2 linked regions of the Sinorhizobium fredii genome follow. The protein of the gene in region 1 interacts with the protein of each later gene in a pairwise test. Links are inferred from orthologs where the notes say so. Each region holds a gene or a part of one and is shown in the gene's direction. Other genes may lie near its edges.

Region 1 (15,118 bases):
AACTGATTGTCGGACATGCTTATTCACTCCGCAGAAATGAAAAATTCCACGGTCACAGATGACAGTGCAGTTTACCGCCGTTGCAAGGCTTAGGCGCATCGATTGCCACCTACAGACAGCGGTTCAAGTAGACTCAGAAGATCGTGTCGTGTCGAAGATCACAGCAGCCTCCTTAAAGCCTTAAGCACGCGCACCTACGCGGGACTAAGAAGCAAAGTCCAATTTACAAATGCTGAGAGGTGAGTGAGGGAGTTCAAGTATCTCTAAGATTTCCTCACTCAAGCGACAATCTTTCATTCGGGATTTCGGGGATCACACCTTTCCCACTCAAACCGTAAACCCGTGCAGCACGTCTGTCAGCCCTTTCGCGGACCTAGAGACCGTTTCGATGCGCGTTTTGTATTTCAGTATGCCAATACGTCGCAGTTCCTCCACAGGTCTCCGTGATGCAAGCGCCGTGCTCATTTCTGCGAATGTGCCGCGGCCCTGATGCAATATATCCATGATCCAGAGGGCGACCTCCCAGTTCGAACCGTCGAAACCGGGCACCTTCGTCTTTGCTCGCGCCAGATTTTCTTTCGCCTGAGCGATGAAGACCGCAATCTGAAGTTCCTTAGCCTTCGGGTCGAGCCGCAGCCAGTTCATCAGTCGAGCCGACACGGAAAGTTCGGCCTCGTCGATTGCTGCCGGCGACGCATTGAGATAGTTCATTAACCTCGCTAGCTGCTTTTCCTTCTTCCCATTGGGTCGGGTAACAAGCACCGGCTCTTCAAGATCGATGAAGCCCGTGTCCGATTTCAAGTGGATTGTGCTGTCGCCACTTCCATTTCCGCGCAGCGAAAGCTCCGGGAAATGCCGGTCGGCTTCAGGCAATGCTAGGAGTTGGCGGAAATAGACGACAAAATTCTGTGCGGGCGTATGCGCCGCGAGTTGCGGCGCGCCAAACGTAAACGCCGCGCGATCATACGTGTTGATCGTCGCGAAGCGGGCGCCGCCTTCCGCTGAGAGGGTCGGCTCGATGAAATGAGCCCATTTGCCGAATGCCGTCGTATAGTCCTGGCCCTTATAGACGCCGAAACGCATGCTGTCTTTGATGGCGCTCTTCCCCTGGAAAAGCCCGGCCCGCGTCATGTCGTCGGTATACCTCGTGACCGAACCGATGATGAAGCGCTCGCCGGATGCCGTCGTTGCAAAAAACGATTTGCCTGACTGCGAGATGTTGGCAATTGCATCAAAATCCGCGGGAGGGGATGGAAGGGTTAGCGAGCGTGATAACGCGAGCCTGTTTGTCTTATGGAAGCTGTCGGTATCCTGCGCGCTTGCCGTGATCGGAAATGGCAATCCCAATGCTGCGGCTGTGGCGGGTCCCACGACCCCGTCCACCTCCAGCCCGTGAGACACTTGGAACGATAGGACGGCGGCTGCGGTCATCGGTCCGAATTCACCATCAATCGGCCCTGGATCGATGGCTTTGCCAAGCAGGGCCTTCTGAAGTGCCAGAACGTGCGGACCCTTGAAGTTAGGGCGTCTCAACCAAAGAAGGCCCTTCGGCGGGTTCGAATCCGGTTCAGCTGTTGGCGCCGTCTCGGTCGGCAGGTGCGACCCGTATTCAACGCCCGGCAGCAGACAGCCGATTGTCCATGATCGAGACTTGGCACCCCCGAAGATGTTCACGCCGAAGGCTGCGCCGCGCGCCTCCAGGGTTCGCTCGTCGTCGCCGATGGCGAATGCAACATGACCGATTTTGCCCGGCGTAGGTGCTCGGATCAAAGCTGCGCCCGGTATTTTCAAAGCATCCTGCCAAGAAATGACATGGCCAAATTTCTTCGAATCGGCATACCAATGACCGGAATAGGGCTCGGCGCTTGCCGGCTTCTTCGCGCCGCCCGCTCCGAAAATCAATCCGTAGGCCCGATATGAGCACCAAGAGGCGAACTCTGCACAATCCCAAGGACCTTGCCAGGCCGGGTTATCCAAAGGAACCACGGCGCCAAATACATATTTCTGCCCAACCTTGGTCGAGCCGATGTCGATGATATCTTGGCCAATGTACAGCATGCCGCCCCCGAGTATCCGACACAATGTTCGTTAAGACTGATGACTTGCGCAGCCGGTCTCCGGTCCGGTTGCCACTGATGATTCTTGGTTCACCTCCGGCACTGTCAGTTCTGGATGAGACGCGATAAACTAGAATTTTGACTCGCCTACATTAGCATGGTTGCACTTATAAACAAGTCGTAATACGTTTGGCGCTCTACCCAGGAGGGCAATTCAATGGGGGACAAAGTGGCCAAACGTGATTCGGCTCCTTCCAAGACAAGCGCGGAACCGGCGGCACGGCAGGGCTTTGAAAGAGAGGACATTGAGGCAACGCTGGAGGCGAGGAAAGTCGTAGCGTCGCCGGAGCCCGAGCCGGCAGACGCATCGGTATCTAGCGAGCCCGATGAGGAAATTCGAATAGCCAACCGCAGGCTCAGGCTGAAGCCCAGAACGCTTGGGAACCGATACCTAAATGTCTTGCCCGACCTGCCCGACATCCGCGACCGGTTCTACTTTCCCACCCTCCGGGCGCTTCCCGGCAGCATCTATCCTTCGATCGCCTTCCCCGTTCGGGATCAGGGGGACTCGTCCTTTTGCACCGGTTTCGCTCTTGCCCACGTTATTGACGTTCTCACACACAGAGAGACGCTTGCGACGAGGCCACTTCAGGTGAGCGCACGCATGCTCTATGAGATGGCGAAGCGAAACGACGAGTGGGCCGGCACTGCTTATGAGGGCTCAAGCATACGTGGAGCACTCAGTGGATTTCATCGCAACGGCGTGTGCCGGTTGGACCTATCTCCAGATGGGAGCAATGGAGAATGGGTGTTGTCCTACGAGATGAACAAGGACGCTCGCGAAAACAGGTTAGGAGCCTACTACCGGCTTCACCCCGACCTGTCCGATTTCCACGCGGCGCTGGATGAAGTCGGCGTGATCTACGCATCCGCTCAAATTCATGAAAACTGGAAAGAGCCAGTCAATGGCCAGATCGCGCCGGGGGGTGGTCTTATTGGGGGGCACGCCTTCGCGATTGTTGGCTATGACGCGACCGGTTTCTGGATCCTGAACTCATGGGGACCCTCGTGGGGTAATGGCGGTATTGCACATTGGCTTTATGAGGACTGGGCGGCGACGCTGATGGACGCCTGGGTGCTGCAACTGGGCGTTCGAGCTCCCACGGCTTTCAGCGCGATGCCCCGCGGCGCCCCGTCCGCGGCAACGATCCCTCAAGCCAAGGCCGCTCCCAACAGAAGCGACATCGTCGGCCATTTTATCAACATCGATGATGGCCGCTACGTGGTCAATGGCCGGTATGCATCTCCCACTCTTCTTGAAATGCAGGAGACGGTGAAGCGCCTGACCGACCCCACAGCAAATCAAGGGGCCGGGTACGACCATCTCGTTATATACTGCCACGGCGGGTTAAATTCCCTCGATGACGAGGCCAACCGCATTGCGACATGGAAGCGGCACGATGTCTTTGGCCGCAACGGAGTTTACAACTTCCATCTCATGTGGGGATCGGGTTTTTTCGATGAAGCTTTTGGCGCTTTGTCCCAGTCACAGTCGGGCCGAGCCGCCGGCTGGATCACGGACTTTCTTTTTGAAACGGGGCTTGGCAAGGCGCTTGGCAGCAGGGCCTGGCGAAACATGAAGCAGGATGCCGTCGCCGCATTTGATCGCAACGGCGAGTATAATGGCGGCACCTTTGGGCTGAAGCCACTTTTGCAAGGTGTTGTTAAAGCGAAGAAAAAACGACCAAAAGTACACCTCGTCGGTCATAGCGCGGGGTCAATCGTTCTCGGCGAGTTGTTGGCAAATTTGGATCAATTTGAGATTCAAGACCTTGAGATTGCCAGCATTCACCTTATGGCGCCCGCTTGTACGACGGACTTTTTCGAAAGGCGATATGAACCATTTCTGCAACGAAAGGGGGCATGGAAGCTCGCGGATAAGATCTATCTGTACCAGATGCGTGACTCGCTGGAATTGGCCGATACCGTGGCGGCCGCGGGTCTACCTGGGTACGGTCGATCGCTTCTGTATCTCGTTTCACGAGCCTATGAGGATAAGCCCAATATGCCCTTGGCCGGGATGGAAAAGTTCTCTAGCCAGCTTCCGAGATCAGATTTGTTGGAGATCGACCGTTCAAAGAGCGCAACGACGGAATCGACCACCCACGGCGGGTTTGACAATGACGCAGCGACGATGACGACGATCATGGCGCGGATTACCGGAAGCAAGTTGCGGAAGCCGCCTATGGAAGAGGAGCTTGTCGGATATTGAGCCGACGGCGTGTGCGTATAACGGATCTTTTAAAATTGAGGTTAATTGGAGGAGCCCAATGAAGCCTGTGCTTGAAACTGCCAATGCAGTAGCTGCTCAGGTGGTCAGGTTAATTGCGGGAGAAAAAGCAGACCCGTTCTGGGACAGGGTGGTCGTAGCCTTTACCGATGGGACGGCTGCCCGAGATGTCAAGAAGGCACAAGTTGATGGGGCGGCGGCTAAAGCGCAGACGAGGTTTGAGGCCAGCGCGCTCAATGAGGGCGAAGAGCTTCAGGGTATGCCTCATCTATCCACCCGAAGAACCTGGCCGAACCGGCCAATGAATCCCTACCAAGGGGCATGAAATGGGCAGCTTTGTCACTGGGATCGATGTTCTCTTCAAGATAAGTCTTGCCGTGATTGCTGCCTATGTCAGTTATCAATTCAGTGCCCTCAAGCAGCAGAACGATGACATCAAACTCGTTGTCGAGCTGGCGTTCGATGGAGAAGCCCGCACAGCCACCGCTGGTGTCGTGTTGGCAGGGAAGTATGCCGAGCAGGAGCGTATCCCAGCGGAGCTCTATGCTTCGATCGTTGCATCTGCCAATTCCAGTGGCAATGCCGCTCTTCGGGAGACTGCGAATAATAGCGCAGATGCAGTCGCGCAGACGAACGAGGTCGTCGCCCAACAGGTGACGCAGGCACTGGAAGCTCTTCCTGTCCGCGTCTATTTCCACATCAGTCGAGAAGTCGACCGCGCGAAAGCAGGAGAGATCGAAGACTTACTGCAGGAGCAAGGCAGATCTTTCAGCTCACAGTCCGTTATTGTGCCGGGTATTCAATTCATCAATCAGCCGAAGAGCCAAACTGAGGTGCGCTGCTTCAAGAAAGAGGAATGTGCCGCTTTGGGCGGCAAGTTGGTTGAATTCCTCGACGGGGTTGGGATGCAGGCAAAGCTGGTTGACCTGAGCGATCGATACGGAACGTCAAAAAATATCCGGCCAAACCATTTCGAAATCTGGTTCGCGGCTCTTTCTTGAGAAACTCGAACCGAGTTCTGGCTTCCGCGACGAATTGGGCAAGGGAGGAAGCAATGTCTCCAAGTGCGGGTGACACTTTGAGTTCAATGTTGCCTCGTTGGTCGAACGCAAGAGCCGCTACACCCTTGTGTTTTCAAGAGCCCCCGGGTGACTGCGCAATGCTCCGTCACGTCACGAACGACGGTGTTCTCGTTCTGTGCTGCGAAAGTCGCATAATGTATCACCTGGAACCAACCAGCTGTACACGCAACGTTAGCTGACTTTGCACCGCCACGAGATGATGCCACCACACCTACGGCTGATGCGACACGATCCCATGACAGGCAAGATTCAGCAACCACCACAAACCTGATATACTCCCGTGGGCGGCCGTCCGGAGGGAGGCAAAGCATGAGCGATCAAACAGTGCGCATATTGCTTGTCGAGGATAACCCGCTTCACGCGAAGTTGATCCAAAGACTGCTCGACACCGAAATGCAGTTGCGCAGCGAGGTCGTGTCCCTGGATCGCCTGGCCGATGGGCTTGCACAGCTTCAGCTGGGCGCGACTGATCTGGTGCTGCTCGATCTGATCCTGCCCGATAGCCAAGAGCTGGAGACGCTGTTCAGGATCCGATCGGCTGCCCCGGATGTCCCAGTGGTGATCCTGACGGGACTCGACGACGTGAAGCTCGCGTCGCGAGCGGTCGAGGCAGGTGCCAGCGATTTTCTCTTGAAGACCCGGCTCAACGGCATCGCGCTCGACCGCGCCATCCGCTACACGCTGGCGCGCAAGCGCGCTCATGGCGGCGAGTGGGATTCACCGATGTTCCGCCTCGCTCAGCAACAGTTCCTGAAGGCCGCCCAGATCATGAATCTGGACGACAACATCCGCCAACGGCTGCTGTTCCCGCAACGCACCCAGGTAGTTTCGTTCCCCTTCTTCCGCGACGATCGCGCGCAGGTCGAGACCGTCTTCGGCTACCGGGTGCAGCATGTCCTGACGATGGGGCCGACCAAGGGCGGCATCCGCTACCACGAGGATGTCGATCTCGGCGACGTGGCGGCTCTGGCGACCTTGATGACCTGGAAGTGCGCGCTGATGCGGTTGCCCTTTGGCGGCGCCAAGGGTGGTGTGCGCGTCGACCCTACCATTCTTACGAAAAGCGAACTGCAGCGGCTGACCCGGCGCTACACGGCCGAGATCATCGACATCATCGGGCCTGACAAGGACATTCCGGCGCCCGACATGGGAACCGACGAGCAGGTGATGGCCTGGGTGATGGACACGTACAGCCAACAGGTCGGCCACGCGGTTCCGGCGGTGGTCACTGGCAAGCCGGTCGTGCTCGGTGGCTCGCTCGGGCGCAAGGAGGCGACCGGGCGCGGATTGGTTTATGTCATCGAAGCCGCGGCCGAGACGATCGGGCTGGATCCGGCCAAATCGACCGCCGTCGTTCAGGGGTTCGGCAATGTCGGCAGCTTCGCGGCGCGCTTCTTGGCCGAGGCGGGCGTCAAGATCATCGCTGTCAGCGACGTCTCGACAGGGCTCTACAACCCCGGCGGTCTGACAGTGGGTGCACTCTTGGAGTATGTAGCCAAAAACCGGGTGCTGGCGGGCTTTCCCAATGCGGAGCCGATCTCGAACGCCGAGCTTCTCGAACTGGAATGTGATGTCCTGGTGCTGGCGGCCCTGCAAAATCAGGTGACCGCCGAGAACGCTGAGCGGATCAAGTGCCGGTTGCTCGCCGAAGGCGCCAACGGCCCCACCACGCTGGAAGCTGACGAAATCCTCAATGAGCGTGGAGTGCAGATCATCCCCGACATTCTCGGCAATGCCGGCGGAGTGACCGTTTCCTATTTCGAGTGGGTGCAGGGTCTGCAGAACCTGACCTGGACGCTCGAAGAGATCAATCACCGGCTCAAGGCGATCTTACTCGATGGTTTCGGGCGCACGCGCCGGCGTGCGGAAGATGACCAACTGGATTTGCGTACAGCTGCCTTGATCGAGGGGATCGCCCGCGTCACGGAAGCCAAGCTGCTGCGGGGTTTATTCCCATAAGGAGCCTGAACATCCCACCCGGATGCGGAGGGATCTAATGACCAAGAATACCGACATTGCATCCGGCACCGAGCAGGCACTTGCGGAGGAGCTAGAAGTTGCCCGGGCCGCACAGGCGCGGGCAGAAGCGGCGCGCGACAGTCTCTTGGACGGCATCGAGTCCGCTTTGGAAGGATTCGTTCTTTATGACGCCGACGACCGAATGGTCGCATTCAACTCGCGCTTTGAAAAGCTGTTTGCCCCCAGGGTGGCGATCGGAATGCGCTTCGAGGACCTGATACGCTCCGCTGTGGAGCATGGGTTGGCCCCAGTTGGCGAGCTCAACGTGGAGGAGTGGGTTGCGCAACGAATGGAGCGGCACCGCAATCCGGGTCCGCCATTCAAGCTCAGGCTCAACAATGGAATGTGGATTCGCATCAGCGAAGGCCGAACCCGCGATGGCGGCCTGGTGGGCGCCTATACCGACATTACCGAACTGGAGGAACAGCGCGAGCATCTCGAGGAACTGGTCAAGACGACCGAGGCTGCAACCGAGCGAGCCAAAGCGGCGCAAAGGCAACTGCTCGACGCAATCGAATCGTCACTGGAGGGTTTCGCCCTCTATGACGCCGATGACCGATTAGTTGTCTACAATTCGCGCTACCGAGATTTCTTTTCAGGGCCGGAGCGTGCCGTCCTTCCTGCCGAACCATTTGCCGTCGAAACGCCGGGCACGCCGTTCGAGCTGGTGATCCGTACCTTTGCGGAAAGCGGCCTGTCGCCACTGGACGGCCAGACGGTCGACGAGTGGATTGCCCAGCGCCTCGAGCGCCACCGCAATCCGCGCGGACCCTTTAATTTGAAGCACAAGGACGGGACCACTATCCGCGTCAGCGAGCGCAAGACCAGCGACGGCGGAACGATATGTGTCTATTCCGATATCACCGAGCTTGAAGAGCACCGCCATCGCCTGGAGGTCCAAGCGCACGGTCAAGCTGGAGCGGCGGACGGAGCAACTACGCAAGTCGCGTGAGGAGCTTGAGCGCGCACGCGACGCGGCCGAGCAGGCGAGCATCGCCAAGAGCGAGTTCCTTGCAAATATGAGCCACGAGATCCGCACCCCGATGAACGGCGTGATCGTCGCGGAACTGCTCGAAGGCACCGAGCTTTCCGAACAACAGCGAAGATATGTCTCGATCATTCTCCATTCCGCCGACACGCTGATGGACCTGATCAACGACATTCTAGACTTCTCTAAAATCGAGGCCGGGAGATTGGAGCTCGAGGCGATCCCGTTCGTGCTGCGCGACACGTTGGGCGATACGCTGCAAACGCTCGCCAAGCGCGCCGCCGACAAAGGCCTCGAGCTTGCCTGCCATATCCCTCCCGAGGTGCCGGACCATTTGGTCGGTGATCCAACAAGGCTCCGGCAGATCATCGTCAACCTTGTCGGCAATGCCATCAAGTTCACAGAGAATGGTGAAGTGGTGGTCGATGTCACGCTGGAAGGGCAGAAGGACGACGGGACACGCCTTCAGTTCCAGGTGCGCGACACCGGCATTGGCATCCCGGAACCACAGCAGGAGCGAATATTCGAGGCTTTCGCCCAAGCCGATACATCAACGACGCGGCAATACGGCGGCACTGGCCTTGGGCTGGCGATCGCTGCGCAACTTGCCGAGAAGATGGGCGGGCGCATGCAGCTCGAGAGCACGCCAGGCGCGGGCAGCGTCTTCACATTCGCTGCCGATTTTGGGCTCGCGCCGGAGGAAAAGAAGGCGCGTCCCCTGCGCGAGGCAGAACTACGCGGTCGGCAGGCCCTGGTGGTCGACGATAACGCCACCAATCGCCAGATTCTCGAGGAAATCGTCGTGAACTGGGGCATGATTCCGATCGTCGCCCCGGACGGCGTGGCGGCGCTCAACGCCCTTGAACGGGCTTCCGGTGCTCCGCCGGACCTCGCGCTTCTCGACCTGATGATGCCTGGAATGAGCGGGTTCGAACTTGCGGCTTGCATGCGGCTCCGCCCAGGTCTCAAGGAGATGCGGATCGTCATGATGTCGTCGGCGGGCCGGCCAAGTGACGAGGCGCTGCTGCGCAGACTGGATGTCTCCAGGTTGCTGGTAAAGCCTGTCAAACAGTCCGATCTCCTGAACGCGATCACCGACGCCCTTGGGGTCTCGATGCGGGAAGACGAGGGTGAGGGCCACGCCAGCGCGGCGCACCTGCGGACGAGCCCGGGGCTCACCGTGCTGCTTGCCGAGGACGGGGCGGTCAACCGGCAGGTCGCAGTTGATCTTCTGACGAAACGCGGGCACCGGGTTGTGGCCGTCGGGAATGGCCAGGAGGCAATTGAAGCGGTCGAACGCGGCAATTACGATTTAGTGCTCATGGACGTGCATATGCCGGTCATGGACGGGCTCGCCGCGACCGCCGCAATCCGGGCGCTCGCTCAGTCCGGCAAGGCTCGTGTGCCGATTGTCGCGCTGACCGCCAGCGCGACGGCTGCCGATCGTGAGCGCTGTCTCGCGGCAGGAATGGATGGCTATGTCACGAAACCATTTCGCGCCGCCGAGTTGTTCCGCGTCGTCGAACAATATGACCCGATGCGGGTTCCGCTTCCCGAAGAGCAGGTAACCGCCGTCCTTACGCAGCCGGCGGCTGCCGACGCGTCGGTGCTGGATTGGGAGCGTGCCCTGCGCAATCTCGATCGGAACGAGGCACTCTTGCGCGAATTGGCGGCAATGTTCCTCATCGAGTATCCGAAGCTGATCGCCGCTCTCGACGCGGCGTATGCCAGCGGCGATGCTGCGGAGTTGCGGCGTGCAGCCCACACCTTGAAGGGCTCGGCGGACGTGGTCGGCGCCGACGGCGTCGTGACGGCAGCACAGCGGCTTGCAGATTTGGGCCGCGAAGGAAATCTTGCGCCCGTTCCAGAGGCACGGCGCGCACTGAAAGCCGAGCTAGATCGCCTTGAGCCGGCACTCCAGCGAGCGATGTTGGACGCCGAGTAAAGCGCTCCTACTAGATGGAGCGGGCAGTCGCTGGATTCGGCCTAAAGCTTATTCGCGGACCCTGTCACATGTATACGGGTGATGGAGACCCGCAGGTCACTCGCATTCCGCGTCAACGACTTGTGAGGGCTCATGAAACTTTGATCCCCCGGGCGCGCAAGCTCCTTTTTCCATCCGTCAACGATTGTACCAGTCGCTCACACGCCGCTTGTATGTGCGACCTGGTTAGCTCGACCGCATGATCGACGCGCCCCCGACGCAACGCGTCCAAAACGGCGCGATGTTCGCTCCAGCCTTGATTGGACGCGCTGATCTCGATCCAACGCACCCGCAACAATCGTGTCATGCAGTCGCTGATGCCCCTGGTGATGAACTCATTCTTGGCCAGTGAACCGATCTTCAAGTGGAAACGGCGAGCGGCATCGTCGTTTTCCTCCTGTGTTGACGATGGGGTGACCGAATTCAAGATTGCCTCTATTTCCGCAAGGTCCGACGGCGTGATCATGGGCCCACCGATTTCGAGTGCTGCAACCTCCAACACCTCTCGGTAGGTGAAGAGCTGTTTGATTTCATCAAGATCTATTGGCGGCACGATCCAACCCCGCCCTTGCCGTGCAACGAGCCCCTCGGCTTCCAAGCGAAACAGCGCTGTGCGGACAGATGTTCTGGAGGTTTGAAGTTGGCCCTCGAGCCAGCGCTCGGTGAGGCGCTCTCCGGGTCCGATATCCATGTCCAAAATCATTCTGCGAAGCCGGTCCTCGCCCATCTGCGTTTGCGTCAACAAGATTTCCTCCTTGTTCTGCGTTGACAACCGAAGCTCGGCCATCTTATGTACTCCAAATTGGTATACCAAAACGGAGGATTTGTCGTGCCAAAAGTTAGCATTCTTGCTACAGGCGACTCCATGCTCACGCAACGCATCTCGCGCAATCCCGACGGCGATTTCCTCGCCCTCGTCGACATGCTGCGCAAGACCGATGTCACCATCACCAACGTGGAAATGGTCTTTCCCGGTCGCGGCAGGATGGCGTCGACGACAATGCATGGCATCCCGTGCGGCGTGGAGCCCGAGTTGCTTTCCGAGTTCGAGTGGCTGGGCGTCGACATTTATGGTCTGGGACATAACCATGCGACCGACTACGGGGTTTCCGGGCTGGTATCCTCGATCGAAGCTCTCGAAGCGCGCGGTCTGACCTACGCCGGAGTGGGGCGGACATTGCAGGAAGCGCGCGCTCCTCGTTACTTTGATGCGCCAGGATGCCGGGTGGCCTATATTGCCGCCGGCTCAAGCAACGCCAGGCTCTGCCTCGCTGCGGATCCGAGCGTCGGTGACGTCGGACGCCCGGGAATTGCGCCGGTCCGAGTGCAGAAAACCCACTACATCCAAAAGGAACGGTTTGCGGAACTCCGCGAGATTCTTGCGGAGGCAGGTGTCAATGTCGAAGCGAAGGGGACCACTGCTCCCGGCATCCATTTCCCCTATCCCGACAAGAACGTCTACGACCCGCCGCCGCCCGGCGGATTTGCCGTGGAAGGCGTCAATTTTGCGCCAAGCGATGCCTCGCGAGTTCAGACCGACGCTCTGGAACGTGACGTCACGGCACTCGAGGCCTCGGTATCCGAAGCATCTCGTCAGGCAGACCTGGTCTTCGTTGGCCTCCACTGCCATGAAGGCCTCGGTGGGCGCTGGAACAGTGAGGTTCCAGCTGAGTTCCTGCAGCCGCTCACGCATCGGCTTATCGACGCTGGCGCGCACGGGATTTTCGCCCACGGGCCGCATATGTTGCGCGGTCTGGAACTCTATGCCGGCAGGCCGATTTGCTATTCTCTCGGCAACTTCATTTTCAATGTCGAGACCTTCTCCTCCTTCCCGCTGGAGGTCTACGAACAGCAAGGCATGCCACTTTCCTCCACGCCGGCCGATCTCTTCGACGTCGTGACGGGCTATGGTGCTCAGCCGAAATTCTGGGAGTCGGTTGTCGCACGCTTCACATACGAAGACGGCGTACTCGCCGACAGCGAATTCCACCCGATCACACTGGGACGAGATACGCCACGAAGCCGCAGGGGCTGCCCGCAGCTGGCATCGGCCGAGGACGGCGAACGCATCCTTGCCCGCCTGAACGAACTATCGAAACCGTTTGGTGCTGACTTGGATATCGTTCGCGATGGCGACCGTTACGTCGGCAAGCTTAAGGTGGGAGCCTAAAATACAGTTTTCCTGAAGGTTCTACGGCGGCGCGACAGCGCCGCCTAGACGTACATCATTTGCGCGGCACACAACGTCGGGATCTTCTCCGGCGTGCATAGCTGTCGCAATCTCGTGCTTTTCGAAGCAGTTTGGCAACATGCGGTCGAGCGAAAGAACGACCCTGGCCGCCCCCAACCGCGCTTCCGGCGTTGAAATTCGAAGCACTTCGCATGTGAGCCCAGGCCCGCGCGGGCCGTCGCGACCGTTTCCACGCCAGTTATTCCAGCAGATCCTGAGTGGATGACACGCTGCCGCATCAGCAATTTCTGCCGGCGAGCGAGCATTTCATCCGCCTCGTTTGACAAACGCCAATTTCCCCATTGACAAATAAAAATATACAGGCAAACTGATGATTATATCAGTCAGACTGATTAGTTTTCGCAACACGTCCTCGGGAGGAATACCGTGACGACGACAGCTTTCGCTCGGCCGCAAACGCCCGAAGGTGGACTCGACCCCATCGATGTCAAAGTGATCGACACTGATGTTCACGTTGAGCCACGTTCTTTCGAAGAACTTATCGATTACATGGACGCTCCGTGGAAAGACCGTACGCTGAAGGCGCGAGTCCCGTTCAGGCGCGCAGGCTTCACCACCTTCGATGTGGCAGGCCGGATGGATGCCTATCCGACGACCGGCGACCTCGGCTCGGATCCGGACATGGTTGCGGGACATCTTTTCCAGGACGACCCGATTGACTACGCGATCCTGCTACCCTGGAGCCTGCGCGGCTTCACGGTCGATCCGGCCCTGGACACCGCCCTGGTGAAGGCCGTCAACCAGTGGCTCTCAGAGACCTGGCTGTCGAAGTACAACACCGAGAACCGGTACGTCGGATCGATCTCGGTTTCCGTTGAAGATCCGATCGGCGCGGTCAGGGAAATCGAGAAGTGGGCCGGGCATCCGGGCTTCCGGCAGGTGGCGATCAGTCACTACGGTCCTCGGCCGTTCGGCCATCCGATGTACGACCCGATCTGGGAAGCAGCCGCGCGCCACGGCTTGCCAGTGTCGATCCACTTTAAGGGCGGCGCTACGCAGCCGCTGGGATGGACGTCGACAGGGCCGCTGCAGTATTTCGTCGAATATCATTCGTTGATCGCGCCCATGGCCTACGCCACGCACATGGCGAGTTTCATCTGCAATGGCGTGTTGGACCGTCATCCGGGCCTGCAGTTCCTGTTCTTGGAAGGCGGTTTTCTTTGGTATCGGCCGTTCATCGACCGGATGACCCGCCACTGGCAGAAGACGGGACAGGAATTCTCCGCCGCCAAGACGCCGCAGCAATATGTGCTCGACCACTTCCGCTTCGCGACGCAGCCCGTCGAGGAGGCGACCGATCCGCAGCACATCGCAACGCTGTTCGAGGAGGCCGACGCCGGTGACCTTTTGATGTTCTCCAGCGACTATCCGCACTACGACTATGACCCGCCGAGCAAAGCGCTTCCGCGGGCGTTGGACGACGAAGCCAAGAAAAAGATCATGGCTGGTAACGCGTTGGATTTCTTCAAATTGCCAAAGACACGTCCGGCAGACCGGTTCGATCGTAAGGAGGGTCGGGTATGATTATCGACTGCGCAGTTCATCCCGTACTCGAGAGCGAGCGGTTCAACGAGTTCGTCGGCGGCCCGTGGAATTTGCGGCAGCTGCCAACGCTCTTCGGCGAAAAATATGGAGCGCCCTTCGACCAACTGGCGGTACCCGCGGAACAGGCTTCGAGCCCGTCGGCGGTGGCCAGGCAGATGCGAGAAGCTGGCATTGACCTTGCGGTCCTTTGCCCGACGACGTTCGGCTACTGGCCCAACCCGCATCAGGCAATTGCCGTCGCCAACGCCGCCAATCGAATGCTCGTCGAGGATTGGTTGAATGCTCCGGAATCCGGCAAATCATTCCTTGGCTCCATTCGCGTGGCGATGAACGATGTCGATGCGGCCTTGAAGGAAATCGATCTTTGGGCCGATGATCCTCGCTTCGTGCAGATCGTGGTACCCGCACGTGCTTTGGCGACCTATGGCGAACAGCGCTTCTTCCCGATCTGGCGGGCCGCGGCAGAACGTGGGCTTTCCGTCTTTATCCACGACGATTTGTCGGCCGTTGTCGAGCCGCCGCCGACCCAGGTCGGCTTCCCAAGCTTCTATGCCGAGATCCACGCGCTTCGCCCATTGTCGGGCATCGTCAATCTCACCAGCATGATCGTGTCCGGCGTGTTCGATCGCTTGCCTGAGCTTCGCGTGGTGCTTGGCGACGTCAGCGTCCATGAGGCGAGGGCGTTGGCAATCCGAACGTTTAAGGATTGGCAATCCGACCGCGTCGAGGTCCCGTGGATGAAAAAGGATCCGACGGAATACTTCGAAAGCAATGTTCGCTTCGTCTACCAGCCCGAAGATGAACTTTCTCCACACAGCCACCGCGCGACCGGTACGCTGGGTGGTGACAATTCCTCGCTCGTGGTTTTTGGTAGCCGCCACCCGTACTGGGATGGCGTCAGT
Region 2 (15,189 bases), on another replicon or contig:
TCACGTGGCGCTCCACCGAGCCTTTCATCTTTTCCGGCGATGCCGATGCGAACCAGATGCGGCGCGCATGGGTCTGGAGCGGCGACAGGGCCGCCGTCAGGAAGCGGTTCGGGCAGGCCTCTTCCATCACCTCGTCGAACATCTTGTCTGCCACCAGAAAGCCCTCGAGATCGCCGTGAGCGGCGCAGTCCAGCATCTGCCGCCTGCAGTCGCTCATCTCTCGGCGGGCATCGGCGCTTGCATGTTCGGCAACAAGCGCGGCCGCCACCGGTTCGAGCTGTTGACGCGTCTGCATCACATGGATCCGATCGTCCGGTCGGATGCGGCTGATCTCAAGACCGACCCTCGGGCGGACCTCGATCAGGCCCTGCCAAGCGAGTTTCTGGATCGCCTCCCGGACCGGTGTGCGGCCGTGATTGGCGAGTTCGAGCAACTGCCGTTCGGTGACGAGCGTTCCCGGCTTCAGCTTCAAGGTGACGATGAGGCGCTCGAGCGCCAGATAGGCGAGATGGGCCTGCGACTGCGACGGCATGAATGTCCCTGCGCTTGTGATATATCAGAGATTGACACAGTTCCGAAATCATGGCAAGTTGGCTGATATATCAGATCGAAGGAGGCTTCTCATGTGGCGCGGCGTATTTCCGGCAGTAACGACGAAATTCACGACTGAAGGTGGTCTCGACAAGGCCGAGATGGAGCGCTGCTTCGCGCTGCAGTTCGAGGCAGGCGTCGACGGCATGATCGTCTGCGGCTCGCTCGGCGAGAACATGACGTTGGAACCGGAGGAAAAAATCGAGATATTGAAGATCGCCAAGTCGGTCGCCGGCGGCAAGCCGGTGCTGATGACGATCTGCGAAAGCGCCACGCGCCGCGGCGAAGCGGCGGCGAGGGCAGCAGCCAAGGCCGGGGCCGACGGCTTCATGGTTCTGCCGGGCGTGCCTTATAAATCCGCGCCGGCGGAGACGCTCGCCCATATCCAGGCGGTCGCTGCCGCTGGAGGCCTGCCGATCATGGTCTACAACAACCCGGTCGCCTACGGCGTCGACGTGACGCTTTCGATGTTCGATGAACTGGCCAGAAACGAACTCGTCGTCGCGATGAAGGAATCGACCGACGACATCCGCCGCGTGACCGACGTTCTGACCCGCTTCGGCGAACGCTTCGACTGCTTCACCGGCGTAGATAACCTGGCACTCGAAAGCCTGCTGATGGGTGCCCATGGCTGGGTCGCCGGCCTTGTCGTCGCCTTCCCGAAGGAGACGGTGGCGATCTGGAAGCTGGTCCAAGCCGGGCGTCTCGAAGAGGCGAGGGCGATCTATCGCTGGTTCCGCCCGCTGCTCGACCTCGACGTCTCCACCAATCTCGTCCAGAACATCAAGCTCGCGGAAGTTTTTGCGATCGATTCCAACGATCGCGTCCGCGCCCCGCGGCTGCCGCTCGCCGGTGCAGAGCGTCGGCGGGTTGAAGGAATTATCGAGGCCGCGCTGGCAAAGCGTCCGACGCTGCCGGTTCTTTGAGGACCGGCCGGTCGACGACCGCCCATTCTCTTCACTGAGCTTCCTGGCCCGGGGCATAAATGAAAACGGCCCGTCAGTAATGACGGGCCGCTTTTCGTGCGAACTCGTACCGCGATTTCAGTGCAGGATCTGGCTCAGGAACAGCTTGGTGCGCTCATGCTGCGGGTTGTCGAAGAATTCGGCCGGCGAATTCTGTTCGACGATCTGGCCCTGGTCCATGAAGATGACGCGGTTGGCGACCTGGCGGGCGAAGCCCATTTCGTGAGTGACGCACAGCATCGTCATGCCTTCTTCTGCAAGGCCCACCATCGTATCGAGCACTTCCTTAATCATTTCCGGATCGAGCGCCGACGTTGGCTCGTCGAAAAGCATGATCTTCGGGTTCATGCAAAGCGAACGGGCAATCGCGACGCGCTGCTGCTGGCCGCCGGAGAGCTGGCCCGGATATTTGAGTGCCTGCTCGGGAATCTTGACGCGCTTGAGGAAATGCATTGCGATTTCCTCGGCCTGCTTCTTCGGCATTTTGCGCACCCAGATCGGCGCCAGCGTGCAGTTTTCCAGAATGGTCAGGTGCGGGAAGAGATTGAAGTGCTGGAACACCATGCCGACTTCGCGGCGCACTTCGTCGATCTTCTTCAGGTCGTTGGTGAGTTCGATGCCGTCGACGACGATCTTGCCCTTTTGGTGTTCCTCGAGGCGGTTGATGCAGCGGATCATCGTCGATTTGCCGGAGCCCGACGGGCCGGCGATGACGATGCGCTCGCCGCGCATCACTTTAAGATTGATGTCGCGCAGTACGTGGAAGTCACCATACCACTTGTTCATGTTGGTGATTTCGATTGCGACATCCGTCTTCGAGACGGTCATTTTTGAAGCGGTGGCCGTATTTGCCATTATATTTCCCCTTTTTATCGGTGGCTCTTGTCGAGCAGGCGTTCCATGAAGCCTGAATAGCGCGACATGCCGAAGCAGAAAAGCCAGAATACAAAGCCTGCGAAGATCAGGCCCGTCAGCGGCGTTACCGCGGACGCCCAGTTCGCGTCGCTAAAGTTCAGCCGGACAATGCCGAGCAGGTCGAACATGCCGATGATCGAAACGAGCGACGTGTCCTTGAACAGGCCGATGAAGGTGTTGACGATACCGGGGATCACCAGCTTCAGCGCCTGCGGCAGGATGATGAGGTTCATCTTCTGCCAGTAGCTGAGACCGAGCGAATCGGCGCCTTCATATTGGCCCTTCGGAATGGCCTGCAGGCCGCCGCGGACAACCTCCGCCATATAGGCGGAGGCGAAGAGCGACACGCCGATCAAGGCACGAAGGAACTTGTCGAAGGTGACGCCCTGCGGCAGGAACAGCGGCAGCATGACGCTAGCCATGAACAGCACCGTAATCAGCGGAACGCCGCGCACCATCTCGATGAAGACCGTGCAGAGCATCTTGATCACCGGCATGTTCGATCGCCGTCCGAGCGCCAGCAGAATGCCGAGCGGCAGCGAAACCGCGATCCCGACGAACGAGAGGACCAGAGTGACCATGAGACCGCCCCAAAGCGCCGTCTCGACATAGGTGAGGCCGAGCCAGCCGCCGGGAAGCAGGATCGTGGCGAGGATCGGCAGGACCGCCAGCAACAGAACCGCGTTCAACCCCTTGTAAGGAATCTTTGGGATGAGCATCGGAACGAGGAACAGCACGAAGAGGATGCCGACGAGAGCGGGGCGCCACTGCTCCTCGAGCGGATAGCGGCCGAAGACGAACTGCCCGAGCTTTGCATTGACGAAAGCCCAGCAGGCGCCGCTCCAGCCTTCCGGTTGCGAGCCGCCTTGGGCGACCGTGGCGCAGACGCCGCGACCGCCGCCCGTCCATGCCGCGTCTACGAAAAGCCACTGGATCGCCGGCGGCACCAGCCATGCCAGGATGAGCAGGCTGATGATCGTCAGGACGCTGTCCTTCGGCGTGGCGAAGAGGTTCTTGCGCAGCCACCGGACGATGCCAGCTTCCAGGGCGGGGGCGGGTGAGGCTTCGATCATCGAAGCACGAACGAAGGATGCTTGTTGCGTGCTCATGTTCTCACCTCTCCACCAGCGCCATGCGGGCGTTGTACCAGTTCATGAACAGCGAGGTTGCGAGGCTCAGGCTCAGATAGACGATGAGCCAGATGCTGACCACTTCGATCGCCTGTCCGGTCTGGTTGAGGATCGTGCCGCCGACGGCGACGAGATCCGCATAGCCGACGGCGACCGCAAGCGACGAGTTCTTGGTGAGGTTGAGATATTGGCTGGTCAGTGGCGGAATGATGATGCGCATTGCCTGCGGAACGACGACCAGACGAGTCGTCAGCCTTGGGCGTATGCCAAGTGCGTGAGCGGCTTCCGTCTGCCCCTTTGAAACTCCCCGGATGCCCGCCCGGACGATTTCCGCGATGAAGGCGGCAGTGTAGAAGGACAGCGCGAGGAAGAGCGACATGAATTCCGGTCCGACGACCGAACCGCCCGTAAGATTGAATTTGCCGGCGATCGGAATGTCGAAAGTCAGCGGAGCGCCGGTCGCCAGGAACGTTATCAGCGGCAGACCGATGAGCAAGCCGAGCACGATCGACAAAACGGGCAGTCGCTGACCGGTTGCCTCCTGCCGTTGCCGGGCATAGCGGGCGAAAACGAAGCTCGCGACGACGGCGATGATCAAGGCGAACAGTGTATATTGCGAACCCTCTCCGAAGATGGCTCTCGGGAACGCAACGCCGCGATTGCTCACATAGATATCGAAAGGTAGGGCGAGCGCCTCACGCGCCTGGGGTAAGATCGCCAGAACGCCGCTATACCAGAAGAAGATGACCAGCAGCGGTGGAATGTTGCGGAACACCTCGACATAGGCGAGCGAGAGCTTGGCGATGATCCAGTTGTGCGACAGACGTCCAACGCCGACGATGAAGCCGATGATCGTTGCCGTGATGATACCGGTGATCGCCACCAGCAGGGTGTTGACGAAACCGACGACCAGAGCGCGGCCGTAGGTGGAATCGCTCGTGAAGGCGATCAGTGATTGTCCGAGATCGAACCCCGCCCGGCCGTTCAAAAAGCCATAGCCGGATGCGATGTTCGCGCGCTGCAAGTTCTCGACCGTGTTTTGGATGGTCCAGTAGACGAGAACTGCGAGGATGATGATGGTGATTGCCTGGTAGAATATGCCGCGTACCTGAGGATCGTTGATGATAGATCCCGAGGACTTGCTCTTCTCAGGCGCGTTTGTAACGCCAATGGCCATACAATGCCTCTTTCCCCGATCCGCCCTGTTTTCGGGCGTTCTTATTGTAGAACGGAGGAGCGGCGTGCCGCTCCTCCGAGACTCTCAAGCCGACCAGCTTTTAGCGGACCGGCGGTGCGTACTGGATGCCGCCCTTGTTCCAAAGCGCGTTCAGGCCGCGCTCGATCTTCAGCGGGCTGCCAGCGCCGATGTTGCGATCGAAGACTTCGCCGTAGTTGCCGACGGCTTTGATGATGTTGACGGCCCATTCATTGGTGAGGCCCAAGTCTGTACCGATCTTGCTGTCGGCTTCGACGCCGAGGAAGCGCTGAACGTCCGGGTTGGCCGATTTCTTCATCTCTTCGACATTTGCCTGGGTGACGCCGAATTCCTCGGCCTGGACCAGGGCATAATGAACCCAGCTGACGATGTCGTACCACTGGTCGTCGCCCTGGCGGACGGCCGGACCGAGCGGCTCCTTCGAGATGATCTCCGGCAGGATCATGTGATCATCCGGCTTCGAAAGGGTGAGGCGCAGCGAATAGAGGCCGGACTGGTCGGTGGTGTAGACGTCGCAACGGCCGGCATCATAGGCGGCGTTCACTTCCTCGAGCTTTTCGAAGACCACCGGGTTGTACTGCAGGTTGTTGGTCTTGAAGTAGTCGGCGAGGTTCAGCTCGGTGGTCGTGCCGGTCTGGACGCAGACGGCAGCGCCGGAAAGTTCGAGTGCGGACTTCACGTTGAGGCTCTTGCGAACCATGAAGCCCTGGCCGTCATAATAGTTGACCGGGCGGAAGTTGAAGCCGAGCGCCGTGTCGCGGTTGATGGTCCAGGTCGTGTTGCGGGCCAAAACGTCGACTTCGCCGGACTGCAGCGCCGGGAAACGCTCCTTGGCGGAGGTCGGCGTGTACTTGACCTTGGTGGCATCGCCGAACACTGCAGCAGCGATCGCCTTGCAGTAGTCGACGTCGAAACCGCTCCAGTTGCCGGACGCGTCAGGGGCCGCGAAACCGGCGAGCCCGGTGTTCACGCCGCACTGGACGAAGCCCTTGGCCTTCACGTCGTCAAGGGTCGCGGCCGATGCCGCATTTGCGCCAATCCCCAAGACAGCAGCGCCAACAAGAGCTGTCAGAATTCTTCTTGCCATTTTTTTGAACCTTTTCGGTTGTTCGTAAGTTCCCGTCTGCACTGGTGCGCTCTGTCGGCGCGTGCAGCCTCAGCCACCCTCCTGGCATGAGTGCAATCTATCTCATGCTCAAAATCCATGGGGGTCAAGAGATGTTGCCGATTTTCTGATTTTCGATGTGAAAAACTGAAAATTCGTCAGAATTTTAAGCAGATTTTGCGGGAAATCGTCCGCTTCTGGATAAAAAACCGTCAGATACGCGGGGACCGGGTCGACGGCCGCCGTAGCGAATTTTCCCTTGACCCTCACCCGTGCCGCGTTCGATGAGTCTCCATCCAGTTTTCAACGGCGGATTCGTTAAAATGGCAGACAAGATGAGCGCGCGTGGAGAGGTCGGCATCAACACCCGCCTCGCGCATGCAGGCAACAACCCCTCCGACTTCCACGGATTCGTGAATCCGCCGGTGGTCCACGCGTCCACCGTACTTTTCCCCAATGCGAAGACCATGGAAACGCGGGCGCAGAAATACACCTACGGCACGCGCGGCACGCCGACGACCGACGCGCTCTGCGAGGCGATCAATGAACTCGAAGGCGCCGCCGGAACGATTCTCGTACCCTCGGGGCTGGCCGCTGTCACGGTGCCCTTCCTCGCCTATCTTTCGTCGGGCGACCACGCTCTGATCGTCGATTCGGTCTATTTCCCGACCCGGCACTTCTGCGACACGATGCTGACCCGGCTCGGGATCACGGTCGAATATTACGATCCGATGATCGGTACTGCCATCGAGGGCCTGATCCGGCCGAACACGCGGCTGGTGCACACGGAGGCGCCGGGCTCGAACACGTTCGAGATGCAGGATATCCGGGCGATTGCCGATGCCGCCCACCGCCACGGCTGCGTCGTCACCATGGACAACACCTGGGCAACGCCGATCTACTTCCGCCCCCTCGACCATGGCGTCGACGTTTCCATCCACGCGGCGACGAAATATCCCTCCGGGCACTCCGACGTGCTGCTCGGAACCGTTTCGGCCAATGCTGCCCATTGGCCGGCCCTGACCGAGGCGATGGTGACGCTCGGCGTCTGCGTCTCACCGGACGACAGCTATCAGATTCTGCGCGGCCTTCGCACCATGGGCATTCGCCTGGAGCGCCACCAGGACAGCGCTCTGGCGATTGCCACCTGGCTCGAGGGTCGGGACGAGGTGGAGAGGGTGCTGCATCCGGCGCTGCCGAGCTTTCCCGGGCACGAGCTCTGGAAGCGCGACTTTGGCGGGGCGAGCGGCATCTTCTCATTTGTCCTGAAGGCCGAACCCGAAACAAGCAAGGCGAAGGCGCATGCCTTCCTCGATGCGCTCTCGTTCTTCGGCCTCGGCTATTCCTGGGGCGGCTTCGAGAGCCTCGCATTGCATGCGAACCTTTCCGATCGCAAGATCGCGAAGGGCCCATCAGGAGGGCCCGTCATCCGGCTGCAGATCGGTCTGGAAGATGTTGCCGACCTGCGCCGCGACATCGAGGCAGGTCTCGCGGCGGCCAATGCCGCCTGATCGGGCCATCCGAGTGACCGGGGCAGGCGGCAGGGATTTGCTGCCTGCCGGTCAGGCCTTCTCGCGTTCCGAGGCGCCATATCCATAGAGCCAGTCGAGATCGGCTGCGAGCGCTTCCGGGCCCTTCAGCGCGAGGACCAGGTTTCGCGCGACCCTGACCGGCCCGCGGGCGTGATAGGCAAAGCGGTTGAAGGCGGCACGCTTGCGGACCCGGGCGATCCGTGCCCGGCGCGCCTGCTCGTAACGCGCGAAGGCGGCCGGAGCGTCGGGGCACTCGGCAAGACAAAGCGCCAGTTCACTGGCGTCCTCTATCGCCATCGCAGCACCCTGGGCCGCAAAGGGCGTCATCGCATGGGCGGCGTCGCCGATCAGCACGATGTCCCGCCTGTTGTGCCAGGCGCCTTCCTCGACGGTGCACAAGGGCCAATAGGTGGCCGAGCCGGAACCTTCGATCAACGATCGCAGATCGGGGTGCCATGCTTCGAAAGCGGCCGTGAATTCGCGTCGTCGCTCCGGTGATTCCTGACCCGTCCAGGCCCCCTCGGCCGGCGTGCCGCCGACGACCGCAACCAGATTGAAGCCGTCGATTTCGCGAAGCGGGTAGGCGACCAGATGAGCCTCCGGCCCAAGGAAGGCCGTGACGCGATCCGCCGAAAGGCAGCCCGTCTCTTCTGTGTTCGGCAGCAACAGCCGCCAAGCGACATTGCCGGAGAACCGGGCGGCGCCGGCGGCCGGAATAGCGGCTCTCGCCTCCGACCAGATGCCGTCGGCGCCGATGACGATTGATGGGCGGCGTCCCGTTGCCGCGGCAGCCGCCGCCACCGGATCGCCCTTGATGCGCTTGCCAAGATGCAGGCGGCAGGCCGGCTCCGACTGTACTGCGTCCAGGAGGATTTTCTGCAGGCTGGCGCGGTGCAGGACCCCGTAGGGTGCTGCCCAGCGGATGCGCGCTGCCGCACCGGCTGGCACGTCTGCTAGCGGACGCAGCGAGTGTCCGTCGACGAGCCCTATCGATTTCGGTTCACCCCACACCGCCTCGAGCGCAGGGAGCAAGCCGAGTTTCACTAAGATGCGCGAGGCGTTCGGTGACAATTGCAGCCCGGCGCCCACCTCGTTCAGTGCGTCTGCCTGCTCGAAGATATCTGAAGCAAAGCCCTGCCGCGCAAGGCACAGCGCCATTGTCAGGCCGGCGATGCCAGCGCCGACGATTGCGACGGGACCAGCCTTTTGCATCGATGTCGCGCCGGTGGCTGCGGGCAGGTCAGGCCGCCTTGGTCTCGAAGAGACAGCCCGGCGGAATCGTCTCTGTCGCCTTCAGGCTCGCGTTGTAGCGATAGAGCGTCGAGCAATAGGAGCAGACCTTCTCGTTGTCGTCGCCCATGTCGATGAAGATATGGGGGTGATCGAAGGGAACGGATGCGCCGGTGCACATGAATTCCTTGACGCCGATCTCGATAACCCGGTGCCCGCCGTCATTCTGGAAATGGGGGATGCTGTGGCCGGCCATGTCGTACTCCGCTGAATGCAAGTCTGTATATTTTTGCCGGCACCATAGTGAGCTTTGGCGCAAATGTGTAGCAGCAATCACGACGCGCCTGTGGTTTTTGACGGGCGGGGGTTTTCGCCTCTTCGGTTACCGCCTAGTTTCGGCGAAAACAGATGATGTCTGGGAAAACCATGGATTTGAACCCACCGCCTTTCTCGCGCTTCACCCACGACGGCTTGGAAATTGCCTATTTCGACGAGGGCGACCCGTCGGGGGATCCTGTGCTGCTCATTCACGGGTTCGCCTCGAGCGCCAATGTCAACTGGGTATACCCAGGCTGGCTGAAGACGCTCGGCGACGCTGGCTACCGGGTTGTCGCACTCGACAACCGCGGTCACGGGGCGAGCAGCAAGCCTTATGACGCTTCCGTGTACCACCCGCACCAGATGGCCGGCGACGCGGCCGCGCTTCTGGCCCATCTCGGCATCCCAGAGGCGCATATCATGGGCTATTCGATGGGCGCGCGCATCTCCGCATTCCTGGCGTTGCATCACCCGCATCGCGTCCGCTCGCTGGTGTTCGGCGGCTTGGGAATAGGCATGGTGACCGGAGTGGGAGACTGGGACCCGATCGCCGACGCGCTGCTTGCGCCATCGCTCGAAGATGTGACGCATACACGCGGCCGAATGTTCCGCGCCTTTGCCGACCAGACGAAGAGCGACCGCCAGGCGCTTGCCGCCTGCATATCGACCTCGCGCGATCTGCTTTCCGCCGAGGATGTCGGGCGCATCGACGTGCCCGTTCTGGTCGGGGTCGGCACGAAGGACGACGTGGCGGGCTCCGCCCAGGAGCTTGCCGCCCTGATGCCGCATGCCATGGCCGTGGACATTCCGGGCCGCGACCATATGCTGGCCGTTGGCGACCGCGTCTTCAAGAAGGCGGTCCTGGAGTTTCTCGCCGAGCTCGGCCGCGCCTAGTCAAAGATGACCGCCGATCGAAACGTGCGGGGCCATTTATGTTGGTCGGGAATTGCCCTATATATGTCGCAGCGCAAGCCGGCAGATTGACCCAGGAAGGAGCGCGACCATGGTCGCCAAGAGCGAACTTCGCCATACGGAACCGCTGAAGGCAGTCGACCCCATCTGGGACAGTCTGCGCGAAGAAGCGCGCCTCGCCGCCGAGCGGGATCCGATGCTTGCGGCCTTTCTCTATTCGACTGTGGTCAACCAGCATTCGCTGGAAGAGAGCGTGATCTACCGGATCTGCGAACGGCTTGATCACCCCGACCTGCAGGCAAACCTTCTTCACCAGACCTTTCTGGAGATGCTCGAGGACTGGCCTGAATGGAGCGCGATCCTGCGGGTCGACATCCAGGCGGTCTACGACCGCGATCCGGCCTGCACGCGGTTCCTCGAGCCCGTGCTCTATTTCAAGGGCTTCCATGCCATCCAGACGCACCGGCTGGCCCACTGGCTGTGGGACCGCGGGCGGAAGGATTTTGCGCTCTATCTCCAGAGCCGCTCCTCGAGTGTGTTCCAGACCGATATCAATCCGGCCGCACGCGTCGGGCGCGGCATCTTCCTCGACCACGCGACGGGGCTTGTCGTCGGCGAAACGGCGGTGATTGGCGACAATGTGTCGATCCTGCATGGCGTCACCCTTGGCGGCACCGGCAAGGAGGGCAGCGACCGTCACCCGAAGATCGGCGACGGCGTGCTGATCGGCGCCGGCGCGAAGATCCTCGGCAATATCCATATCGGCCATTGCTCGCGGGTGGCGGCCGGATCGGTCGTGCTGAAGGCGGTTCCGCCGAAGACGACGGTAGCGGGCGTTCCGGCCAGGGTCGTCGGCGAGGCCGGATGCTCCGAACCCTCGCGGCAGATGGACCAGATCCTGGCGAGCTTCGATATCTGACGCGGAGGAAGGGCCGCGTTCATCGCCTTGTTCGCGGAAATGAAAAATCTGAGCGGCAATTCAACGCGTTACGGCTGTCGTTAATCATCTTCATGGGGGCTCGGCGCCGTGATGGGTTTACACCTGGCAACGCCGCATGCGAGAAGCGCGGCAAATCAATCGGCTACGGAGAATAGATTTGAAGCCCGAAGAAATCCGCAAGCTTGAGGCCTATTTCAAGCGCACCTTGAATCCGGCTATGGTCGTCAAGGCCCGTCCCAGGAAGGACGAATCCGCCGAGGTTTATCTTGGCGACGAATTTCTCGGAGTCATATTCCGCGACGACGAAGACGGCGAACTCTCCTATAATTTCTCGATGGCGATCCTCGACGTCGATCTCTGAGCTGGACGTCGCATGGCCGGTCGACGGCCGCGTGTCTCAAAGTGTGCCGGCCTGAGCAATCGGGCCGGTTTTTTCTTATAAGTCTTACTTTTAGATAATTTATCCGCATGTCGCCGGATCTTCATCAAGTCGTTGCAAGAATTGTGTTTTACTGCATCGCACACTGAACTTGACTTTTTGTGCAGTGCACCTAGACTGACGCTTGCCCACCGCCCACAAGGAGAAACTTGATGTTCAACTTCGACGATGCAAACAAGAAGAGCAAGGAAGCACTCGACGTGGCTGTAAAGAGCTACTCTGCGATGACCAAGGGCTTCCAGGCCATTGCAACCGAAGCAGCAGACTACTCGAAGAAGTCCTTCGAAGATGGCATTGCCCATCTTGAAAAGCTGTCGGGCGCCAAGAGCCTCGAGGCTGCCTTCGAACTGCAGACGAACTATCTGAAGTCGAGCTATGAATCTTTCGTCGCCGAAGCATCGAAGATCGGCGAGATGTATGCCGATCTCGCCAAGGACGCCTACAAGCCCTATGAGGCACCGGTCGCCAAGGCAACGGCATCCGTGAAGTCCGCAGCTGCCGCCGCCTGACGATTAGAATATCGCCATTGCCAAAAGGCCGGTCGCGGTTGCCGCGGCCGGCCTTGTCGTTCTTGGGGTATCGGGTTTCCGGGCTTACTTCGGTAGCTTGGCCAGAGATTCAACGTCGACTGTAGCGGCCGAAGAAAATTGATCAATCTTGTGCTTGGCCGTGCGAATATGATTGCAGTGCGTTGGTTCGGTCTTAAAATCCAAGAACGAACCATTAGATAAAGGCAAGCAGGCCGCAGCCACGTTGGTGGATTGCGGCCGTCAAGGGAATGAAACAGAATGATCGCCATGCCGGTCCGGATGCAGCAGGGAAGCGATGGAGACGGAGGCGGCCCCAGTCGTGGCACGTCCGTTATCACACGCACCAAGCCGAAGACCAAGAAGCCGAGTTTGTACCGCGTTCTGCTTTTGAATGACGATTACACGCCGATGGAGTTCGTCGTCCACATTCTGGAGCGTTTTTTTCAGAAGGACAGGGAACAAGCGACGATCATCATGCTTCATGTCCACAACCACGGCGTTGGAGAATGCGGCGTCTTTACCTACGAAGTCGCCGAAACCAAAGTGACGCAGGTGATGGATTTCGCCAGGCAGCATCAGCATCCCTTGCAATGCGTCATGGAAAAGAAATGAGGACCTAACGTGCCAACTTTTTCGCCCAGCCTCGAAAAGGCGCTGCATCAGGCACTGACTTTTGCCAACGAGCGCCATCATGAATATGCGACGCTCGAGCACCTGCTGCTGGCATTGATCGATGATGCCGATGCGGCGGCCGTGATGGGCGCGTGCAATGTAAATCTAGAAACACTTCGCAAGACCGTGACGGACTATGTCGACAACGAATTGTCCAATCTGATCACCGGCTACGATGAAGATTCCAAGCCCACCGCCGGCTTCCAGCGCGTCATCCAGCGGGCCGTCATTCATGTTCAATCCTCCGGCCGCGAAGAGGTGACGGGAGCCAATGTGCTCGTCGCGATCTTTGCCGAGCGCGAGAGCCATGCGGCCTATTTCCTGCAGGAGCAGGAGATGACCCGCTACGATGCGGTGAACTTCATCTCTCATGGCATCGGCAAGCGCCCCGGGAGCTCGGAATCGCGGCCGGTGCGCGGCGCCGAGGATCAGGATTCGGAACAGAAATCATCGCGCGAAAGCGAGGAGACCGGTCCGAAGAAGCAGCAGGATGCGCTGACGGCCTACTGCGTCAACCTGAACGAAAAGGCCAAGTCCGGAAAGATCGATCCGCTGATCGGCCGGCACGCCGAGGTGAACCGAACCATCCAAGTGCTCTGCCGCAGGTCCAAGAACAACCCGCTCTATGTCGGCGATCCCGGCGTCGGCAAGACGGCGATCGCCGAGGGGCTTGCCAAGCGCATCGTCGAGAAGCAGGTGCCGGAGGCGCTTCAGGACGCGACGATCTTTGCGCTCGACATGGGAACGCTGCTCGCCGGCACGCGCTATCGCGGCGATTTCGAAGAGCGCCTGAAGCAGGTCGTCAAGGAGCTCGAGGAATATCACGGCGCGGTCCTGTTCATCGACGAGATCCATACGGTGATCGGCGCGGGCGCGACATCGGGCGGTGCGATGGACGCATCGAACCTTTTGAAGCCGGCGCTCTCTTCCGGCTCGATCCGCTGCATCGGCTCGACCACCTACAAAGAGTACCGCCAGTTCTTCGAAAAGGATCGGGCGCTCGTCCGCCGTTTCCAGAAGATCGATGTCAACGAGCCGACGGTTGCCGACGCGATCGAGATCATGCGGGGGCTGAAGCCCTATTTCGAGGAGTATCACCACCTCAAATATTCGAACGAGGCGATCAGGGCGGCGGTCGAGCTTTCGGCCCGCTACATCAATGACCGCAAGCTGCCCGACAAGGCGATCGACGTGATCGACGAATCGGGTGCGGCCCAAATGCTGCTGCCAGTCAGCAAACGCCGCAAGCTGATCACCGAAAGGGAAATCGAGGCGACAGTGGCCACTATGGCGCGCATCCCGCCGAAGTCGGTTTCGAAGGACGACGAAGCCGTTCTCGCCAATCTTGAGAAGGAACTTCGTTCCGTCGTCTACGGCCAGGATCTGGCGATCGAGGCGCTCGCCTCGTCGATCAAGCTCGCCCGGGCCGGCCTGCGCGAACCGAACAAGCCGATCGGCTGCTATGTGTTCTCCGGTCCGACCGGCGTCGGCAAGACGGAAGTGGCGAAACAGTTGGCGACGTCGCTCGGCGTCGAGCTGCTGCGCTTCGATATGTCGGAATACATGGAGCGGCACACGGTTTCGCGCCTGCTCGGCGCACCTCCCGGCTATGTCGGTTTCGACCAGGGCGGCCTGCTGACCGACGGCGTCGACCAGCATCCGCACTGCGTGCTGCTGCTCGACGAGATCGAAAAGGCGCATCCGGATCTCTTCAACATCCTGCTGCAGGTGATGGATCACGGCTCGCTGACGGACCATAACGGCAAGAAGATCGACTTCCGCAACGTCATCCTGATCATGACGACCAACGCGGGCGCCTCCGACATGGCGCGCCCGGCGATCGGCTTCGGCTCATCGAAGCGCGAGGGCGAGGACATCGAGGCGCTGAACCGCCTGTTCACACCGGAGTTCCGCAACCGCCTGGATGCGGTCATTCCGTTCAACTCTCTGCCGACGCCTGTCATTCACCAGGTCGTGCAGAAATTCGTCATGCAACTCGAGACGCAGTTGGCCGAGCGCAACGTCACCTTCGACCTCGCGCCGGAGGCGATAGCCTGGCTCGCGGACAAGGGCTACGACGAAAAGATGGGCGCGCGGCCGCTGGCACGCGTCATTCAGGAAAACATCAAGAAGCCGCTCGCCGACGAAATCCTCTTCGGCAAGCTCAAGAAGGGCGGCGTCGTCAAGGTGACGATCGGCATGAAGGAAGACGGCACCAAGGGGCTGATCCTCGATGCCGTGCCGGAGACGGCACCGATCAAGCCGAAGGCGGAAGTGTCGCGGCCCGGTAAGAACGCCAAGCCGAAGAAGTCGGAAGAGAAGGAAACCGTCGCCGCCGAGGCAGCTCCGAAGTCGAAGCCGAAGAAGGCCGCCAAAGCCGCTTCGGATGCGGCTCCGCTGAAGGGGAGAACGGTTCCCAAGGTTCCGCGTAAGAAATAGCGCCATCGCCATTTTCGCCTGACGGTGCCGGGTGGTTCACCCGGCACCGTCTTGTTGAGGGGCGATCTCATTCCGCGTGATTCAATGGATGATATCGAAGACGAACGGTCGGCGCTGGCCTGGTTTCTGACCGGGGCTCGGGGGATTTTCAGTCTACCGGCGATCATACTTATGCTCTCCTTCGTCGGCTTCTGCTCCCTGACCGCTCAGGCAGGCATCCCGCCGGAGCAGGTCGTCTTCATGACCGGCATCGTC

The links.
Region 2: the proteins of NXT3_RS19620 (region 1) and clpA interact in binary tests that used the Escherichia coli proteins (3 or more experiments, as listed by UniProt). The link is inferred for Sinorhizobium fredii from one-to-one orthologs.

Annotation. Positions count from the first base shown.
Region 1 is NZ_CP024308.1:47,102-62,219, forward strand. Bases 7,850-10,849 are described here. They hold NXT3_RS19620 (hybrid sensor histidine kinase/response regulator), read left to right. Parts: upstream 7,850-8,317; coding sequence 8,318-10,381; downstream 10,382-10,849. Other genes in these bases: NXT3_RS32510 (PAS-domain containing protein), read left to right, coding at 7,850-8,400; NXT3_RS19625 (GntR family transcriptional regulator), read right to left, coding at 10,512-10,849. Also shown: NXT3_RS19595 (peptidoglycan-binding domain-containing protein), read right to left, coding at 328-2,058; NXT3_RS19600 (C1 family peptidase), read left to right, coding at 2,275-4,329; NXT3_RS19605 (hypothetical protein), read left to right, coding at 4,388-4,672; NXT3_RS19610 (hypothetical protein), read left to right, coding at 4,674-5,348; NXT3_RS19615 (Glu/Leu/Phe/Val dehydrogenase dimerization domain-containing protein), read left to right, coding at 5,739-7,388; more of NXT3_RS32510, read left to right, coding at 7,534-7,849; more of NXT3_RS19625, read right to left, coding at 10,850-11,207; NXT3_RS19630 (CapA family protein), read left to right, coding at 11,211-12,590; NXT3_RS19635 (amidohydrolase family protein), read left to right, coding at 13,038-14,195; NXT3_RS19640 (amidohydrolase family protein), read left to right, coding at 14,192-15,118. UniProt on the Escherichia coli protein: Member of the two-component regulatory system UvrY/BarA involved in the regulation of carbon metabolism via the CsrA/CsrB regulatory system. Phosphorylates UvrY, probably via a four-step phosphorelay.
Region 2 is NZ_CP024307.1:1,603,097-1,618,285, forward strand. The notes cover bases 12,119-15,189. They hold clpA (ATP-dependent Clp protease ATP-binding subunit ClpA), read left to right. Parts: upstream 12,119-12,444; coding sequence 12,445-14,934; downstream 14,935-15,189. Other genes in these bases: clpS (ATP-dependent Clp protease adapter ClpS), read left to right, coding at 12,119-12,435; NXT3_RS07895 (AzlC family ABC transporter permease), read left to right, coding at 15,019-15,189. Outside these bases: NXT3_RS07820 (GntR family transcriptional regulator), read right to left, coding at 1-532; NXT3_RS07825 (dihydrodipicolinate synthase family protein), read left to right, coding at 624-1,517; NXT3_RS07830 (amino acid ABC transporter ATP-binding protein), read right to left, coding at 1,635-2,411; NXT3_RS07835 (amino acid ABC transporter permease), read right to left, coding at 2,426-3,580; NXT3_RS07840 (amino acid ABC transporter permease), read right to left, coding at 3,585-4,778; NXT3_RS07845 (amino acid ABC transporter substrate-binding protein), read right to left, coding at 4,879-5,904; NXT3_RS07850 (cystathionine beta-lyase), read left to right, coding at 6,246-7,433; NXT3_RS07855 (FAD-dependent monooxygenase), read right to left, coding at 7,485-8,666; NXT3_RS07860 (zinc-finger domain-containing protein), read right to left, coding at 8,695-8,940; NXT3_RS07865 (alpha/beta fold hydrolase), read left to right, coding at 9,111-9,896; cysE (serine O-acetyltransferase), read left to right, coding at 10,006-10,833; NXT3_RS07875 (DUF3126 family protein), read left to right, coding at 11,012-11,215; NXT3_RS07880 (phasin family protein), read left to right, coding at 11,446-11,802; more of clpS, read left to right, coding at 12,082-12,118. UniProt on the Escherichia coli protein: ATP-dependent specificity component of the ClpAP protease. It directs the protease to specific substrates. It has unfoldase activity. The primary function of the ClpA-ClpP complex appears to be the degradation of unfolded or abnormal proteins.